Regions from separate parts of the Variovorax raffinosi genome, predicted to be linked through region 1. Evidence: riboswitches for the same ligand, from Rfam matches in the RefSeq annotation. Region 1 holds a riboswitch; each other region holds the start of a gene.

Region 1 (6,164 bases):
ACGTCAGGACGCACGTTGAGCACCGTTTCGGCCAGTTCCTCGGGACGGCTGAAGTCGGCATTGAAATCCGTGCTGTCGAAATCGAGCGCGACCAATTCACCCAACGGCGCCAGGCTGCGCTGCAGTTCCCAGCCGACCTGCCCACCCTTGCCCAGCAGCAGCAACTTCATGCCGCAGCCTTCGCGTCGTACTGCTTCTCCACCCATTCACGGTACGCGCCGCTTTGCACATTGCGCACCCACTCGCTGTTCGCGAGGTACCACTCGACGGTCTTGCGAATGCCGGTGTCGAAGGTGTCTGCTGGCTTCCAGCCGAGTTCGCGCTCGATCTTGCGCGCATCGATGGCATAGCGACGGTCGTGGCCCGGGCGGTCGGTGACGTAGGTGATCTGTTCCTTGTACGGCTTGCCGTCGGCCTTGGGGCGCAACTCGTCGAGCAGTGCGCACACGGTGTTGACGATCTCGATGTTGGGCTTCTCGTTCCAGCCGCCCACGTTGTAGGTCTCGCCGAGCTTGCCGGCCTCGAGCACGCGGCGGATGGCGCTGCAGTGGTCCTTCACGTAGAGCCAATCGCGCACCTGCATGCCGTCGCCATACACGGGCAGCGGCTTGCCGGCCAGTGCGTTGACGATCATCAGCGGGATCAGCTTCTCGGGGAAGTGGAACGGGCCGTAGTTGTTCGAGCAGTTGGTGGTCAGCACCGGCAGGCCGTAGGTGTGGTGCCAGGCGCGCACGAGGTGGTCGCTGGCGGCCTTGCTGGCCGAGTACGGGCTGTTGGGCTCGTACTTGTTCTCTTCGGTGAAGGCCGGGTCGGTCTTGGAGAGCGAGCCGTAGACCTCGTCGGTCGACACGTGCAGGAAGCGGAAGGCGGCCTTCTGGTCGGCCGGCAGCGCGCTCCAGAAACCACGCACGGATTCGAGCAGGCGGAAGGTGCCGAGCACGTTGGTCTGGACGAAGTCTTCCGGACCATGGATCGAGCGGTCGACATGCGACTCGGCGGCGAAGTTCACCACGGCGCGCGGCTTGTGCTCTGCCAGCAGGCGGTCGAGCAGCGCGCTATCGCCGATGTCGCCCTGCACGAAGATGTGATTCGGGTTGCCCTTGAGCGACGCGAGCGTCTCGAGATTGCCCGCGTAGGTCAGTTTGTCGAGGTTCACGACCGGCTCGTCGCTGTTCGCGATCCAGTCGAGTACGAAATTGGCGCCAATGAAGCCAGCGCCGCCGGTAACCAGAATCATGGGGTCCCCTGTTGTTGTGGAACGATTTGCCCCGTGACAAATCAACGGGCGATTATCCCATCGGCCAGACAGGCTGAAATCGCGGAGTTGGCGTCCGTGTAAGCCCCGCCTACAATCGCCCCCACTGCAGGAGAGCGGGCCACCCCGGTGGCCCTACCGAAGGCGCAAACTCCCATAAACGCTCAGGTCGGTCCGAACAAGGGATCTGTACTGCACCAACTGATACAGCCGTCTGGAGAGCCACCACCCCACTGAACATGGCGGTGGTGCACCGAAGGAGCAAACCCGCTGCGGGTGCAGCAGGGTGAATCTCTCAGGTACCGAGGACAGGGGGAGCGGCAACTTGGACGGCGGTCGTCCGGTTGCTTGCTATTGATTCAATAGCACACCACGCCCGCCATTCAAGCGCTGCAACCTCAAAGGTACTTGAAATGCGCGTGATCGTTCTTGGCGCCGGCCTGCTCGGCGTGACCTCGGCTTACTACCTCCAGCAACTCGGCCACGAAGTGACCGTCATCGACCGGCAGGCCACGCCCGCCGCCGAAACCAGCTTCGCCAACGGCGGGCAGATCTCGGTCAGCCACGCCGAACCCTGGGCCAACCCGAGCGCGCCGCTCAAGGTGCTGCAATGGTTGGGCAAGGAAGACGCCCCGCTGCTGTTCCGCATCCGCGCCGACATGCGCCAGTGGCTCTGGGGCCTGCAGTTCCTGCGCGAATGCACGCCGGCGCGCACCCGGCACAACATCGAACAGATCGTTCGCCTGGGCACCTACAGCCGCGACACGTTGCAGCAGTTACGCCGCGACACCGGCCTGAACTACGACCAGCGCACCCAGGGCATCCTGCATTTCTATACGACGCAAAAAGAATTCGACGGCGCCCTCAAGCCCGCCGAGCAAATGCGCGCCCTGGGCTGCGAACGTCTCGTGATCTCCGCCGACGAAGCCGTGAAGCTCGAGCCCGCCCTCGCCCACATCCGTCCGAAGCTGGCCGGCGCCACCTACACGGCCGAAGACGAATCGGGTGACGCCAACCGCTTCGCGCGCGAACTCGTGGGCCTGGCCGCCGCAGCCGGCGTCAAGTTCCTGATGAGCCACACAGTGACCGCCCTGCGCGAGGCCGGCGGCACCATCGACCACGTCGAAGCCACCGACGCAGAAGGCCGCTTCCAGCGCATCCGCGGCGACGCCTTCGTGCTCGCGATGGGTTCGCTCAGCCCACTCTACGCCGCGCCGCTGGGCATCCGCCTGCCGATCTACCCGGCCAAGGGCTATTCGGTGACGCTGCCGGTGAAGGACGCCTCCAAGGCCCACCAGGTCTCGCTGACCGACGACGAATTCAAGCTCGTGTTCTCGCGCTACACCTCCGAATCGGGCGACCGCCTGCGCATCGCCGGCACGGCCGAACTCAACGGCTACGACCGCGACCTGAACCGCGTGCGCTGCGAAGCCATCGTGCGGCGCGTCGAAGAACTGTTCCCCGGCGCCGGTGACACCACGCAGGCGCAGTTCTGGACCGGCCTGCGCCCCGCCACGCCGAGCAACGTGCCGTTGATCGGCAAGACCAAACTGCCGAACCTGTACCTGAACACCGGCCACGGCACGCTCGGCTGGACGCACGCCTGCGGCTCGGGCAAGTCGATCGCGCGGATCGTGAGCGGGCTGGTGCCCGAGGTCGATTTCGCGTTCACCGGCATGCCCGCGCCTCAGCCGCGCACACTGCAGCCGGCCTGAGCGCCTTCTTCGCCGGCTCAGTCGTTGCCGGTGAACACCGTCAGCACACCCGTATACCCATACAGATGGTGCCGGGCGATCTCGCCCGCCGCGAAGAACCCGACCAGTGGCACGTCGCCCAGCGCGTGGCGCACGATCTGCAGTTCGGCGCCGGGAGCGCCGAAGTGCGGCCCGCCGCGCCCTGAACAGCTCACATACACCGCCCCCGCGATGCGCCGCGCCGGGTGCGGTGCCGCTTCGGCTTCACCCGCCGCGACCGCGCGCGCGGTGGCCAGCGTCTGCTCTTCCGGCTCCAGCTCTTCACGGATTTCCGCGCAGATGCGCATCAGGTCCGCACGCGCGGCCTGCGCGTTGCGGCGGCAGAAGGTCAGCCGCATGCCCGCTTCAGCGTTGTCCGCAATCGCAATGCCGCGCCGCGTCGGGTCCAGGCCGATGATGTGGCGCACCAGCACATCGGCGCCCAGGTCGCCGGTGCGACGGATGCCGTCGCTGCCCGCATCGGCCAGGCCAACCAGCGTGCTGCGCACCGCGTCGATAGCTTCCTGCGGCCGATCGAGCGATACCTGCAGATCGGCCAGCAGCACGTCAAGCGCGGGCTCCCCGTCGAGCTTGAGCAGCAGGTTGCCGTCGGCCTCGGTGATCTCGCGCTCGCGCACGGCGCCCGAACGCAGCGGCTGGCAGCCCTGCGTGACGCGCGACACCAGCCGCACGCCCTCGCCGAACACCACGCCCGACAGGCCGCCCGAAAACACGCCACCCGCCGCGCCGTGGCCGCGGATGTTGCCGTTGCCGCCCACCGCGAACTGCAGCGCGCTGCCCCGGCCCGAAGAGAGTCCGCCGAACAGGTAGCTGGTGTCGGTGCGGCCCGCCATCTCGGCGATCAGCTCCGGCAGGTCGGGCGTGGCCGGGTCGGCGTGCACGAGCGCGGTGTGCGCCTCGAAGCCGCTCATTTCGGAGTTGCCCAGCGGCGCCACGCCCGAGAACACCCGGTACTGGTCGCTCGGCAAGGCGCAGAGCATCAGGCTCATGCCGGGCTCGTCGAAGTACTCGGCGTTGTTGGCCGACACGCCGATGCCGACGGTGCCCGACCAGTCGGTCACCTCGGGCAGCTCGGCGCTCAGGTGGTCGAGGATTTCCTGCGCCTCGCTCGCATAGTGGTCGGTGATGTAGAGCAGCCCGAGCGTCGGCGACGACGCGTAGTCGGGCAGCGCCATCTGCGCGCGCAACTGGGCCAGCACGAGGCCGGCCGCCATGCGCCATTGCGGATGGGTGGCATGACCAGAGGGAAACAACTTCATGATGCGTGCCGACCCGTTCTCTTCAAAAAATATAGGTGTATGACGTCAGCGCCGGCTGGTGGTTCGCTTGCGCGCGGCGGTCGACGTCTTCTTTTTGGCGGCGGGTGCCGCCGTCTTCTTCGCGGCAGCGGCAGGCTTGCGGGCTGCCGCTGGCGGCTTGCCCATCACCTTGCCGACCACGTCGGCCAGCGGCTGGGCCATGGCTGGCACCTTGAGCTGGGCCGCGTCCTGCAGTGCCGAGCTGGCGATCTGCTGGAACTGTTCGGTGAGCGAGCCCCACCACTGCATCGGATCGACCACACCCGCGCCATCGGCGGCGGCGCCGGCCTTGGCCGAGGCCGGCTTGCTGCGCGGCTTTTTCGGCGACGGTGCCTCTTCAGGCTCGGCGTCGTCCTCGACTTCGGCCGGTTCGGGCTCGGGTGTTGCCGCGGCAGCAGCCGCCGCAGGTGCCGGCGCCATGGCAGCCGCCTGCTTGGTGAACGCGCTGGCGATGTCTTCCATCCGCACGTTCATGCCGCGCAGGGTCGACAGCGTCATCTTCTGCACTTCGAGCGCCTGGATCGTTGCCTTGAGCGCATGGCCGTTCTGTTCGAGCCAGTACTGGACGGTCTTGAGTTCCTGGATGCGCTTGTCGACCTCTTCCACGCTCAGCGTGGGTGCGACCCAGCTCGCAAGGCTCGGAATCCCGGGCACCGCGCCGGCGCCGGCACCCGCAGCGGCGCCCCCGGCGAGGTTCTTCAAGAAGTCGAATCCGGGAACGAATTGACTGAAGGCAAAGGGTTGGCTGGCGTTGCTCATGCAGGATGTCTCCGGGTGGGTTTTCTTGTGTTGCCAGCTTACTCCAAGCCTTCGGCCTTGGGTCCGGCCTGAACCGAACCCCTACCCACCCACAACCCCTCAAAGCTCGCTGCGAACCTTGCTGAAAACTTTCCAGAACGTGGCGTCCTGCGAGGTCGCGAAGTTGATCCGCATCATGGTGCTGGGCGGACGCCGCGCATGGAACAGCGAGCCCGGCGCCAGCAGGTAGCCCTGGTCAAGCATGCGCTGGGTCAGCGCGTCCGTGTCGACGCCCGTGTCGACCCAGCCGAACAGCCCCGCCGGCTCCGACGCGAAGGTGCAGCCGTGCGACATCGCCAGCTTCACCGTGCGCACCCGCGCCCCGTCGAGCCGGATGCGCACCCGCTCCGAATGCCGGCGCAACTGCCCCTGGTCGATGCACCACGACAAGGCCCGCTCGAACAGCGTGGGCGATGTCAGCGTGGCCAGCAGCTTGGTTTCGAGCAGCCGCTCTTTCAGCGCGGGCGGTGCGGCAAGGAAGCCGATGCGCCAGTTGGGCGCCAGGATCTTCGCGAAGCCGCTGACGTAGATGGTGCGCTGCAGCCCGTCGAGCGCGCTCAGCCGCGTGGCGTGCTCGGGCGCGAGGTGGCTGTAGGTGTCGTCCTCGACGATGTGGAAGTCGTGCTCGTTCGCCAGCTTCAGCACGCGGTGCGCGCTGCCCGGCGTCAGGCTGTAGCCGGTCGGGTTGTGCAGCACGCTCACGCTCACGAACAGCTTGGGGCTGTGCAGCTTGCAGTACTGCGCCATCACCTCCAGGTCGGGCCCGTCGGCGCGGCGCGGCACCGGCAATATGCGCATGCCCAGCGCTTCGAGCCGCGCGAATTCGAGCGCCCAGCCCGGCTCCTCGACCATCACCGGATCGCCCGCGCGCAGCAGCGCGCGACTCACCACGTCCAGCGCATGCGTGGCGCCGATGGTGGTGATGATCTGGTCGGGCGAGGCCGGCACGTTGATGCCCACCAACTTCTGCGACAGGCTGCGGCGCAAGCCCATGTCGCCGGCCGGCTCGCCGTACTGCAGCGACAGCTCCTGCAGCGCGGCTGTACTGGTCATGCGCCG
Region 2 (6,164 bases), on a different contig from region 1:
GTCTTCGGCGATCTCGAAGGTCTTGTCGTGCGAGCCGTACTCTTCGGCCTTCTGGGCCATCAGGCCGACGTTGGGCACCGTGCCCATGGTCTTGGGATCGAAGGCGCCGTGCCACTTGCAGAAGTTGATGATCTCCTGGTAGATGCGGGCGAAGGTCGATTCAGGCATCACGGCCTTGACGTCCTTCAGGCGGCCGTCGGCGCCCCACATCTTGCCGCCGTTGCGGATCATCGCGGGCATCGAAGCGTCCACGATCACGTCGTTGGGCGAATGGAAGTTGGTGATGCCCTTGGCCGAGTCGACCATGGCCAGTTCGGGGCGGTGCTCGTGGCAGGCGTGCAGGTCGCGCTTGATCTCGTCCTGCGTGCTCTGGGGCAGCGTGGCGATCTTGTTGTACAGGTCGACCATGCCGTTGTTGACGTTGATGCCCAGCTCGTCGAACAGCTTGCCGTGTTTCTCGAAGGCTTCCTTGTAGAAGATCTTCACGCAGTGGCCGAACACGATGGGGTGCGAGACCTTCATCATGGTGGCCTTGACGTGCAGCGAGAACATCACGCCGGTCTTGTGCGCGTCCTCGATCTCCTTTTCATAGAAGTCCAGCAGCGCCTTCTTGCTCATGAACATCGAGTCGATGACTTCGCGGTCCAGCAGCGCGACCTTGGGCTTGAGCACGATGGTCTTGCCGCTCTTGGTGATCAGCTCCATCTTGACGTTGCGCGCGCGGTCCAGGGTCATGGACTTTTCGCCGTGATAGAAGTCGCCGCCGTGCATGTGCGAGACGTGCGAGCGCGAGGCCTGGCTCCAGTCGGCCATGCTGTGCGGGTTCTTGCGCGCGTATTCCTTCACCGCGTTGGGCGCGCGGCGGTCGGAGTTGCCTTCGCGCAGCACGGGGTTCACCGCGCTGCCGGTGCACTTGTTGTAGCGCGCGCGGATGTCCTTGGCTTCGTCCGTGGTCGGGTTCTCGGGGTAGTCGGGGATCTTGTAGCCCTTGTCCTGCAGTTCCTTGATGGCCGACTTGAGCTGGGACACCGAGGCGCTGATGTTGGGCAGCTTGATGATGTTGGCTTCGGGCTTGAGCGTGAGCTTGCCCAGTTCGGAGAGGTTGTCAGGCACCTTCTGGTCGTCGCCGAGGAATTCGGGGAACTCGCCCAGGATGCGGGCCGCGACGGAGATGTCGCTGGTGGTCACGTCGATGCCGGCCGGGTGGGTGAAGGCGCGGATGATGGGCAAAAACGCGTAGGTCGCCAGCAGGGGCGCCTCGTCGGTCAGGGTGTAGACGATGGTGGGTTGCTTCGAGCTCATGCGCTTGCTTCCGTAATGCTGTGTTGTCGGGTGGCAGGGAGTTCAGGCGGGATCTGACCGCCGGAACCGCCGATTGTCGCCGGGCGCGCGGGTGAGATGGCATTTCACGGCCGGATCACCCCGCGACGGCCTGTGTCAATGCAGTGGCAAGTCGATGGAAGCCGCCAGCGGGACCGTGTCGATGCGCGCGGCGCTGGCGACCAGCACGGCCTGCGCGGTTTGCCCGGAAAAGCCGGCGAGCGTGGCCCACAGGCAGCGGATCGAGGCGGCATCCAGCCCGGCCGTGGGCTCGTCCAGCAGGAGCAGCGGACGCCCCGACGCCAGCCCGGCCGCCATCCAGACCTTGCGCTTCGAACCCGTCGAGAGCATGTACATCTTCTTGTCCAGGTGCGGCGCCAGGGCGAAGCCTTCGACCAGGGCCTGCCATTTTTCTTCGCTGAAATGCGGGTTGCCCTTGTTCAGGGTGGCCGTGCATTCCCGGGGCGTGACCTCGTTGAACCGGTCCGTCGTCGGGTCGACGAAGAACACGTTCTGGCGATAGGCCTCGGGTGCGTTGTCCAGGCGCGCGCCGGCCGCCGTCAACCGGCCGGTGGCGGGCAGCGTCCCCGCGATCACCTGGAGCAGCGCGGACTTGCCGGTGCCGGTGTCGCCGTACAAGAGCGTGACACCCGGGCCGATGGCGGCGTTCCAGCCGGCGGCGAGTGCGGGTTGACCCGGATAGGCGAAGCCGAGGTCCTGGATCTGGAGAAGGGGGAGGGGAGAGGCGGTCGTATTCACGCGCCGGTTTTAACCCATCGGGCTGAGGCGGCTGGCTACCATTCGCGCATGAAAAAACTCCTCACCATCGGCGCCGGCACATGGCTCGTCGCCCTGGGGCTCGCGGGCCCCGCCGTGGCCGCGCCTTCGGCGCAGGTCTTCGTCGCGGTCAAGGCGCCGGAGTCTGTCGATGCCGACTGGCGCGCCCATCTGTGCGCCTTGCTGCCCCAGCCCTGCGACGCCAAGGCGCTGACGCTGCACCGGCCGCGCGGTGGCGCGAGCGACGACTACATGGTCATTTCGGAAAAGCCCCTGGCCATGGCGCGCCTGAAGCGCGACGCCGCCAACGCCACCTGGCAGCTCGATCGCCTGCACGACTTCTCGACCTACGTGGGCTCGCTGCAGCAGGACCGCAAGAGTGGTGACCCCGAGGTGTATCTCACGCTCGCGCCGGCGCTGTATCCGCTGGCCGAAGGCCGATGGGCCGTGGCCGTGACGCAGCGCCAGTCCGAGAGCTATTCGGGCGGTGGTGCTTCGTATGTCACCGCCGATTTCGTGCCGCTCGACACACCCGCCGGGCAGCCGGCCAAGGCCGCGCACGAAGGTATTCCGTACTGGTGCTCGCAGTCGATCCGAGCCTGCTTCAGCGAGAAGGAATACAAGACATCGAAGCACTGCCAGGACGAAAGCCGGGGCAGCCTGCGCATCGCCTACGACGAGCCCGCCAAGGCCGGCGGGCCTTATGTGTGGCGCTACACATGGCTGCAAAGCGACTGGCCCGCGCACACCGGCCCCAGCGCGAACAAGCGCACCACCGTCAGCTTCACCGACGACTCGACCGAGAAGCCCGGCTTCTGCGGCGGCGGTCTGCAGTAGTTTTTTTCGACGTACTACCCAGCCCGAGTGGCACGCAAACTGCTTAGAGAAACTGATCCAGGAGAAATGCCGGCTCGATGCTTCGAGTTAGTGCATTACCGAAGGCGATAGCCCAGAACGCTCAGGTCCCAAGACTGGATTTTTTCTAACGCTGGAGAGCGTTGCCCGGCGCCGTTCAAGGTGCCGAGGGCAGCCGCCGAAGGGGCAAGCCATGTGCGATGTGCGCGCATGGTGAATCTCTCAGGCCAAAGGACAGCAGGGGCACCCCGCGCCAACGCGCGGCGTGTCCTTGTTCGCTTCCGGAGCCTGTGTCCATGACTTCCATCCGAGCGCCTCGCGCGTCCCTGCCATCGGCCTTGCCGTGGCGGTGGCCCGCGCGTGGCCGAAGCCTTTTCACGTTCACACCTTCCCCATTTCTTTCACCGGAGAACTGAAGCATGCTGTCTAGAAAATCCCTGATGACAACGATCCTTGCGGGCGCGCTGTTCGCCGCCGCTTCGGCGAGCAGCTTCGCGCAGGACGCGGGCAAGGTGCTGCGCCTGGTGCCGCAGTCCGACCTGAAGATCCTCGACCCGATCTGGACCACCGCCTTCGTCACGCGCAACCACGGCTACATGGTCTACGACACGCTCTTCGGCGTGGACGAACGCGGCAAGGTGCTCCCGCAGATGGTCGACAAGTACACCACCAGCGCCGACGGCAAGACCTGGAACTTCACGCTGCGCAAGGGCCTCGCCTTCCATGACGGCAAGCCGGTCACCTCCGACGACGTGCTCGCCTCGCTCAAGCGATGGGGCCAGCGCGACGGCCTGGGCCAGAAGATGTTCGCCGCCATGGACAAGACCGAGGCGGTCGATGCCAACAGCTTCAGGTTCGTCTTCAAGGAGCCCTTCGGCATGGTGCTCGATGCGCTGAGCAAGCCTTCGTCGAACCCGCCCTTCATCATGCCGGCGCGCGTGGCCGCCACGCCGGCCGACAAGCAGATCGACGACGCCACCGGCTCCGGCCCCTACATCTTCAAGAAGGACGAATACCGCCCCGGCGAAAAGATCGTCTACCTGAAGAACACCAAATACGTGCCGCGCGCCGAGGCGCCTTCCGGCACGGCCGGCGGCAAGAACGTGTACGTCGATCGCATGGAATGGATCGTCCTGAAGGACGCACAGACCCAGGCCAATGCGCTGGCCAACGGCGAGGTCGACATGATCGAGTGGGTGCCGTCCGAGCAGTACACCGCGCTCAAGAACAACCCCGCCATCACGCTCGACAGCCCCGTGTCGAAGGGCTCGTTCGCGCTGCACCTGAACCACCTGATCCCGCCTTTCGACAACCCGAAGATCGCGCAGGCCGCCTTCATGGCCATCAACCAGGAGGCGCTGATGCGCGCCCAGCTCGTGCACAAGGAGCTGTACAACAGCTGCGCTTCCATCTACCCCTGCGGCTCGGCCTTCGCGTCCGACAAGACCGGCTACTTCACCGGCAAGCCGCAGTTCGAGAAAGCCAAGGCGCTGCTCAAGGAAGCGGGCTATGACGGCAAGCCCGTGGTGCTGATGTACCCGGCCGACTTCGCGGTGCTCAACAAGTTTCCGCCGGTGATGGCGCAACTGCTCAAGCAGGCCGGCTTCAACGTCGACATGCAGTCGATGGACTGGCCCACGCTGGTCACGCGCCGCGCCAAGAAAGACCCGGTGGCCAATGGCGGCTGGAACCTCTTCATCACCGGCTGGGGCATTGCCGACAACATGAACCCGATGTTCTTCGCGCCGCTCACGGGCAATGGCGAAAAAGGCTGGTTCGGCTGGGCCACCGACGACAAGCTGGAGCAGCTCAAGTCCGACTTCCTCGCCAGCAGTGAGGAACCCAAGCGCAAGGAACTGGCCACCGCCATCCAGCAGCGCGTGTACGACACCGGCATCTACGCGCCCATCGGCGAATACAAGCCGCTCACGGCCTACCGCAAGGGCGTGGTGAGCGGCGTGGTGCGTTCGCCGGTGGCCGTGTTCTGGAACCTGAAGAAGAACTGACGCGGCTCGAATCAGGGAGTCACCCATGCTGCTCTTTCTTGCACGCCGCATTCTCTCGACCGTGCCGGTGCTCGTCATCGTCGCGCTCATCGTGTTCCTGATGCTGCGGCTCGCGCCCGGCGACCCGGCCGCCGCCATCGTGGGCGACAGCGGCACCAGCGAGAACATCGCCCGGGTGCGCGAGCAGCTGGGGCTCAACCAGTCGCTGCCGGTGCAGTTCTTCCACTGGAGCGCGCAACTGCTGCAGGGCAACCTGGGCGAGTCGTACTTCATGAAGAAGACGGTGGTGGAGCTGATCGGCCAGCGCATCGAGGCCACGGTGTCGCTCGCGGCCGTGACGCTGGTGGCGACCATCCTCATCGCGGTGCCGCTCGGCGTGATCGCCGCATGGCGCCACGGCGGCTGGCTCGACCGCATGCTCATGGGCTTCTCGGTCATGGGCTTTTCGATACCCGCGTTCGTGATCGGCTACGTGCTCATCTGGATCTTCGCGCTGCACCTGCAGTGGCTGCCGGTGCAGGGCTACCAGCGGCTGAGCCAGGGGCCCTGGCTGTGGATCAAGCACCTGATCCTGCCGTCGGTCACGCTGTCGATCATCTACGTGGCGCTGATCGCGCGCGTCACGCGCGCGGCTGTGGCCGAGGCGATGACCGAGGACTACATCCGCACCGCGCGCGCCAAGGGCATCTCCGAGACGCGGCTGCTGATGCGCCACGCGCTCGCCAACGCGGCCATTCCCATCGTCACGGTCATTGGCATCGGCATCGCGTTGCTGATCGGCGGCGTGGTGGTCACCGAAACGGTGTTCGCCATTCCGGGGCTCGGGCAGCTCACGGTCGATGCGGTGCTGTCGCGCGACTTTCCGCTGATCCAGGGCATCACGCTGTTCTTTTCCGTCATCTATGTGCTCATCAATCTGCTGATCGATGTGAGCTACCTGGTGTTCGACCCCCGCATCCGCTACTGAACGACGTGAACGGAAACACCATGACCGATTCGACCCTTCCCCTTGCCGCGGCGCCAGACATCGCCATCGAAGCGCTCGCGCCACCGCAACGGCGCTCGCTGTTCAAGCGCATCCTGGCCGACTGGTCGGTGCGCGCGGGCGGCAGCGTGTTGCTGCTGCTCGTGCTGATGTCGCTGGCCGCGCCGTGGCTCGGCACCATCGACCCGACGGCCATCGACCCCGGCAGCGGCAACCTCATG
Region 3 (6,164 bases), on a different contig from region 1:
TTCGGTCACCGGTGCGGGCAGGCGCATCGGCCGTGCGCGGCGGATGGCCGCGGGCACGATGCCGTCGATGAGTTCCGCGCGCGTTTCCGAGCCGATCACCGGCAGCATGCGCGCCTCGTCCGCTGCATCGATACCGATGTGGCGGGCGAGGAATTCTTCGGCGTTCTCTAGTTCTTGCAAAGAGGGAAGGGCGGGAATCGGCATGGCGGTGAAGGCTTGGGGAGAAGAAGGAAGGTGGCTGAAGAACTCAGCGGATCAGGATTCGGCGGCGAACTTGTCGTAAGTGGCGGCGTCGAGCAGCGCGTCGAGCTGCGCGGGCTCGCTCAGCTTGACCTTGAAGAACCAGCCGCTGGCCAGCGGGTCGCTGTTGGCCAGCGACGGGTCGGCGCGCAGCGCTTCGTTGACTTCGATGATCTCGCCCGACACGGGCATGAACACGTCGGCGGCGGCTTTCACCGATTCGACGACGCCGGCAACTTCGCCTTGCGCGAAGGTCTTGCCGACTTCAGGCAGGTCGACGAACACCACGTCGCCCAGCGCATCCTGCGCGTGCACGGTGATGCCGACGGTGACGGCACCGCCCTCGGTCGACACCCATTCGTGGTCCTTGGTGTACTTGATGCTCATGAGAAAACTCCTCGTGGAAAAAATGATGATCGGGGTGCAGAGCCTAGCCGGGTCTGCCGTTGCTCAGCCGCGGTAGTAGCGGGTGGGCACGAAAGGCATGGTCGAGACTTCCATCGGCACGGGCTTGCCGCGCACGATGGCCTGCACGCGCGTGCCGGGTTCGGCGAAGGCGGTGGCCACATAGCCCATGGCGATGCAGCGGTCGGCCGTCGGGCCGAGCAGGCCGCTGGTGACGACGCCGATGTCCTGGCCCTCGAAGGACTGCAGCAGCGTACCGTCGCGCACCGGGATGCGTTCGAGGGCGACAAGGCCGACGCGCTTGCGCTTGAGCGTGTCGTGGTCGGTGTGGCCGGCGGCGCCAGCGGTGGCGGCGGCGAGCTGCGCCAGGATCTTTGCCGCGCCCGGAAAGCCGCCTTCGCGCGCACCGCCCGCGCGGCGCACCTTCTGCATCGCCCAGTTCAGCGAGGCCTCGACCGGCGTGGTGGTGGTGTCGATGTCGTTGCCGTACAGGCACAGGCCGGCTTCGAGCCGCAGCGAATTGCGTGCGCCCAGGCCGATGGGTTTCACTTCGGGCTGGGCCAGCAGCAGGCGGGCGAGGGCGTCGGCGTCCTTGGCGGCCACCGAGATCTCGAAGCCGTCTTCGCCGGTGTAGCCGCTGCGGGTGACGAAGGCGGCAATGCCGCCGATCTGCACCGCGCCGCCGGTCATGAACACGAAGCGCTCGATGCCGGGCGACAGCCGCGCCAGCGTGGCGGCGGCCTGCGGGCCCTGCAGCGCGAGCAGGGCGTGGTCGGGCAGCGGTTGAACCTCGCAGCGCGCGCCGATCCGGCGCTGGATGTGGGCGATGTCATCGACCTTGCAGGCGCCGTTCACGATCACGAAGATCGAGCCGTTGCCTTCGTTGAAGAACATCAGGTCGTCGAGGATGCCGCCGTCGTCGTTCAGCAGCAGGCCGTAGCGCTGCTTGCCGGCGGGCAGGTCGATCACGTCGACGGGCATCAGGGTCTCGAAGGCGGCGGCCGCGTCGGGCCCGACCAGCCGCAACTGGCCCATGTGCGAGATGTCGAACAGGCCGGCCGCATCGCGCGTGTGCTTGTGCTCGGCCATCAGGCCGGCGGGGTATTGCACCGGCATCGAGTAGCCGGCAAACGGAACCATGCGGGCGCCAAGCTCCACGTGCAGGTCGTAGAGCGGCGTCTTGAGAAGTGGGGCGGCGGAAGCGGAGGAAGTCACCAGGAGGCACTCCAAAGGGGCAGTCGAAATCCATGGCTGCAACGCCACGGGCTACCCCTGCTGTCCTCTTTACCTGAGAGATTCGCCCCACGATCGGGGTTTGCTCCTTCGGTGGGCCGGTGCAATGCATGCATGCAATGGCCTCTCTCCAGCAAGGAAACGCCGGTTTGCACCGGCGCCTTGTCAGTCCTTTTGCCTGAGCGTTCGGGAAACCCCTGCGCCTTCGGCGGCCCCGTCGCGCGGGGCTCTCTCCTGACCCGGGCGAGTGTAGTGGATCGCGCGGGCCGCGGCTTCGGGCTTCAGTGCACGACCTCGGCCGGAGGCAACAGTTTGTCGATGCGCTCGCGCAGCGATTCGGCCCGTTCCGCCCCGGCGCTTTTCTCGATTTCGCTGAGCATCAGCGCGGCGATGGTCAGCATGGCCTCGCGGTCGCGGGCTTCGCGCAGGGCGTCGCGCATCTGCAGCGCGAACTTGGGGTCGCGCCGCACGAACATGCGCTCGCAGATGTCGAACAAAAACATGCGCGTGGTCGCCAGCGAACGCTTGCCGTCGAAGGTGTCGGTGGAGGTCGCGATGTGGATCGGCTCGGCGGCGGGCAGCGGCGCGGGTTGCGCGGCCGCTGCAGCCTGTGCCGCCGCTTGCGCGGCGGCCATGGCGGCGGCTTGCGGGTCTTCCAGATAGCCCCGCTGCACCAGGGCATGGATCGCCTGCTCGGCTTCGCCCCGGTTCGTGAACAGCGGGCTGAAGTCGGTCAGCGAGCGCCGACCGTCGGCCATCAGCAGCAGCGCGCGCTCACGCTGGCTGAGCGTGCGCTGGCCGCCCTGGAGTTCGTCGCGCGCCTTGTCGGTCTTGGTGGGAAACATGGCAGCCACAGCTTTCGGAGATCGAGGGCTGCAGCATCGTGGCTGGCGGTGACATCTTCATGAACCTGTTTCACTTACAGGGACAAATCGCCAACAGGCCTCTGGGCGCAGGTCAGGCGCCGATGCTTTCCTTGCGGATCAGCCACTGGTTGCCCACGCGTTGCAACTCCAGCGTCTTGCGGTCGGTGTGGTTCAGCTTGTCGGCGCGGTAGACCTGCTTGAAGCGGGCGCTGGCGGTCTGGCCGCTGACGCTGATCACCAGGTCGTCGATGGTCACGCTGATCTTCGACTTGCCCGTGATGCGGGTGCGGCGCTCGGCCTCCCAGCGCTTGCGGTCCTGGTTGCGGGCCGGCGTGAAGTCCGGCGCATAGGCGGCAAGGTAGCGGTCCACGTCGCGGGCGGACCAGGCGGCGGCCCAGGCACGCACGGCGGTTTCCACTTCGGCGATGCCGGCATTGGGTGCCGCCGCAGGTGCTGCGGCTGGCGCCGGTGCGGGCGGCGGTGCCGGTGTGGCTGCCGCAGGCGTTGCCGGTGCGGCCGGCGGCGTGGTGGTCGCTGCCGGCGTGGCGGCAAAGGCCGCCGTGGACAGCAGGCCCCCGGCAAGAAGACAGGTGACGAATCGATTCATGGCGCGGTTCCCTCTTTGTCAGTTATCAGCGTTGAAAGCGACGCCGATTCTGGCAGCGAACCCGCCCCGGACCGAATCGACGCCCGTTCAGGCGGTCGCGGCCCCTTCGAGGTCGGCCGGCGCGATCACCGGTGGCCGGTTGCGCAGCCGCAAGGCCAGCACCGTCGCGACGCACAGCACGCAGAGCACTGCCGTCAGCGTGACACCCAGGCCGCGCGCATCCGACAGCATGCCGAACAGCGGCGACACCAGCCCGCCCACCGACAGCGCCAGCCCGAGCGTGATGCCGCTGGCCGTGGCCGGGTTGCGCGGCAGGTAGTCCTGCGCCAGCGTGACCTGTGCCGCGAACGGCAGGAACATCGCCAGGCCGAGCAGCGCGGTGCAGACCAGCGCCCAGCCGGCCGTCGGCGCGAGCACCAGGCATGCAAGGGCCGGCAATGCCAGCAGGTAGCCGCTGCGGATGGTGCCCATGCGCCCGAGCCGGTCGCCGAGCCAGCCGCCGAGCAGCACGCCCACCGCGCCCGCGGCGGTGAAGCAGGTGAGTGCCGCTGCGCCCTGGAAGGAGGTGCCATGCAGGTCACGCGTGATGCGCAGCGAGAGCATCGACAGCACCGTCACATAGGGAATCGACCAGCCCACGATGGTCGCCACCAGCAGGCTGAAGGCGCGCCAGTCGTTGTGGGGCTTCAGCAGCTCGCTGCCGGCCTGCTTGCGGGCCAATGCCGCCGCTGCTGCTGCGCCCGCGCCGCGCCGCGCATTGGCCACGACCCACACCACGCCCATCGCCACCGCCGGCACGCCCAGCAGGTAGCTGCGCGACAGGCCACCGCCGCCGACCACCGTGGCCGCCAGCAAGGGTGCGAACGAGGCGCCGATGGTGCCGCCCACCGAGAACACGCTCATCGCCTTTTGCGACGCACCACCGGCCGCACGCGCCGCCACCGTTGCGGGTGGGTGGTAGGCCGCAATGCCCAGCCCGCACAGCGCAATCGCGATCCAGGTCAGCAGGTAGCTCTGGCTGACGCCCGCCAGCACCACGCCCAGTGCCGCCACCAGAAAGCCCGTCGGCACCAGCCAGCTGCGCGGATGGCGGTCGGCGTACAGGCCGAACAGCGGCTGCACCACGCTCGACAGCCCGGTGGCCGCCAGCATCAGCCCGCTGACGGCCGTGTAGCTGTAGCCGCGCTCCAGCACCATGAAGGGCAGCAGGGCGGGCACGAGGCCCTGGTAGAGGTCATTGACGGCATGGGTGCCGGTGAGCAGCCCGAGTCGGCGCTTGTTCATTCGATCGCTTCCTTGATGATGAATTCCTGAGAGGAAGGGCATCGTAGGAAGCCGTGCGAAGATGTTCTCGCTACGAATCAACAAGCATCGTCGAGAAATGGACAAACTGAATCTGCGCCCGGAACACGGTGAGTCGACCCCGCGCGCGGTCGCGGTGCTGGCGACCGACCCCGACGGCGACGCCTTCATTCCGCCGCACACGCACCGGCGCGGCCAACTCATTCATGCGATCTCGGGCGTGATGATCGTCGGCGCCGTGGCCGGCAGCTGGGTGGTGCCGCCCGGCCGTGGCGTCTGGGTGCCGCCGGGCATGGAGCACCAGATCCGCATGGCGGGCGAGGTGAAGATGCGCACGGTTTTCGTGGAACCCGGCACGCGGGCCGACATGGGGCGCGAGTGCCGCGTGATCCGCGTGGGCGCACTGCTCCGGCAACTGATCGTCGCGGCCGTGTCGCTGCCGCTGGACTACGCGCCGGGCAGCCGCGACGAGCGCGTGATGGAGCTGATCCTCGACGAGATCGAGGCGGCACCCGTGCTGTCTCTGCATGTGCCGATGCCGCGCCACGCCCGGCTGGCGCTGCTGTGCGAAGAACTGGTGCGCGACCCGTCACTGCCCGCGACGCTCGACGACTGGGCGCTGCGGCTGCACATGAACACCCGCACGCTCGCGCGCCTGTTCCAGCGCGAGACCGGCATGAACTTCGGCGCGTGGTGCCGGCAGGCGCGGCTGCTGCTGAGCCTGCCGCAACTGGCGGCTGGCGCGTCGATTCTTGAGGTGGCGCTGGCGCACGGCTACGAGAGCCCGAGCGCCTTCACCGCGATGTTCCGGCGCACGCTCGGTGTGCCGCCGAGCCTCTATCTCCACCAGGACGAATGAGCGGCGGCGCCGCTACTTGAACCCGAGCGCGTGCGGCAGCCAGGTGCTGAGCGCCGGCACGAAGGTCAGGATGACCAGCACCGCGCCGTGCGCCCACAGGAAGGGCACCAGCTCCTTCACCAGCGCCGACATCGGCACCTTCGACACGTTGCAGGTCACGAACAGCAGCCCGCCCACCGGCGGCGTGATCATGCCGAGCGTGAGGTTGAAGATCACGATCATCGCGAAGTGCACCGGGTCGACGCCCAGCTTCATGGCCACCGGCGCAAGGATCGGCGCCAGCACCATCACGCCCGGCAGCGGCTCGATGAAGATGCCGAACAGCAGCAGGAACACGTTGACGATGATCAGGAACATCCACGGCGAGAGGTTCATGCCGATCAGCCATTCGGCCATCTGCTGCGGAATGCCTTCGATGGTGAGAATCCACGCGAACGAGGCCGACAGGCCGATGATGATCAGCACCGAGGCCGACAGCAAAGCCGAGCGCGAAAGAATGTCGGGCAGCGCCTTCCATTCGAGCGTGCGGTAGACGAACTTGCCGCACACCAGCGCATAGAACACCGCCACCACCGAGGCTTCGGTCGGCGTGAACCAGCCGGCGCGCATGCCACCCAGGATGACCACTGGCAGCAAGATGGCGGGAATCGCC

Evidence for each region. A riboswitch is a leader RNA that binds a small molecule or an ion and turns the genes downstream of it on or off. The one in region 1 is predicted to bind glycine.
Region 2: another riboswitch for glycine. It lies ahead of ACSFB7_RS20190 (ABC transporter substrate-binding protein); the one in region 1 lies ahead of ACSFB7_RS08375 (D-amino acid dehydrogenase).
Region 3: another riboswitch for glycine. It lies ahead of gcvT (glycine cleavage system aminomethyltransferase GcvT); the one in region 1 lies ahead of ACSFB7_RS08375 (D-amino acid dehydrogenase).

What each region holds. Positions count from the first base shown of each region.
Region 1 is NZ_JBPJZR010000002.1:493,575-499,738, forward strand. It holds gene rfbD (dTDP-4-dehydrorhamnose reductase) at 1-170, opposite strand, end outside; gene rfbB (dTDP-glucose 4,6-dehydratase) at 167-1,237, opposite strand; glycine riboswitch at 1,355-1,455, shown strand; glycine riboswitch at 1,460-1,577, shown strand; gene ACSFB7_RS08375 (D-amino acid dehydrogenase) at 1,669-2,970, shown strand; gene ACSFB7_RS08380 (FIST signal transduction protein) at 2,988-4,268, opposite strand; gene ACSFB7_RS08385 (PhaM family polyhydroxyalkanoate granule multifunctional regulatory protein) at 4,314-5,066, opposite strand; gene ACSFB7_RS08390 (aminotransferase-like domain-containing protein) at 5,166-6,164, opposite strand, start outside.
Region 2 is NZ_JBPJZR010000006.1:358,384-364,547, reverse strand. It holds gene ACSFB7_RS20205 (NADP-dependent isocitrate dehydrogenase) at 1-1,302, opposite strand, end outside; gene ACSFB7_RS20200 (ABC transporter ATP-binding protein) at 1,438-2,079, opposite strand; gene ACSFB7_RS20195 (hypothetical protein) at 2,128-2,934, shown strand; glycine riboswitch at 3,076-3,200, shown strand; gene ACSFB7_RS20190 (ABC transporter substrate-binding protein) at 3,393-4,958, shown strand; gene ACSFB7_RS20185 (ABC transporter permease) at 4,984-5,925, shown strand; gene ACSFB7_RS20180 (ABC transporter permease) at 5,946-6,164, shown strand, end outside.
Region 3 is NZ_JBPJZR010000001.1:1,128,146-1,134,309, reverse strand. It holds gene gcvP (aminomethyl-transferring glycine dehydrogenase) at 1-204, opposite strand, end outside; gene gcvH (glycine cleavage system protein GcvH) at 256-627, opposite strand; gene gcvT (glycine cleavage system aminomethyltransferase GcvT) at 691-1,863, opposite strand; glycine riboswitch at 1,911-2,022, opposite strand; glycine riboswitch at 2,035-2,125, opposite strand; gene ACSFB7_RS05385 (hypothetical protein) at 2,160-2,723, opposite strand; gene ACSFB7_RS05380 (L,D-transpeptidase Cds6 family protein) at 2,836-3,351, opposite strand; gene ACSFB7_RS05375 (MFS transporter) at 3,439-4,635, opposite strand; gene ACSFB7_RS05370 (AraC family transcriptional regulator) at 4,733-5,512, shown strand; gene ACSFB7_RS05365 (TRAP transporter large permease) at 5,525-6,164, opposite strand, start outside.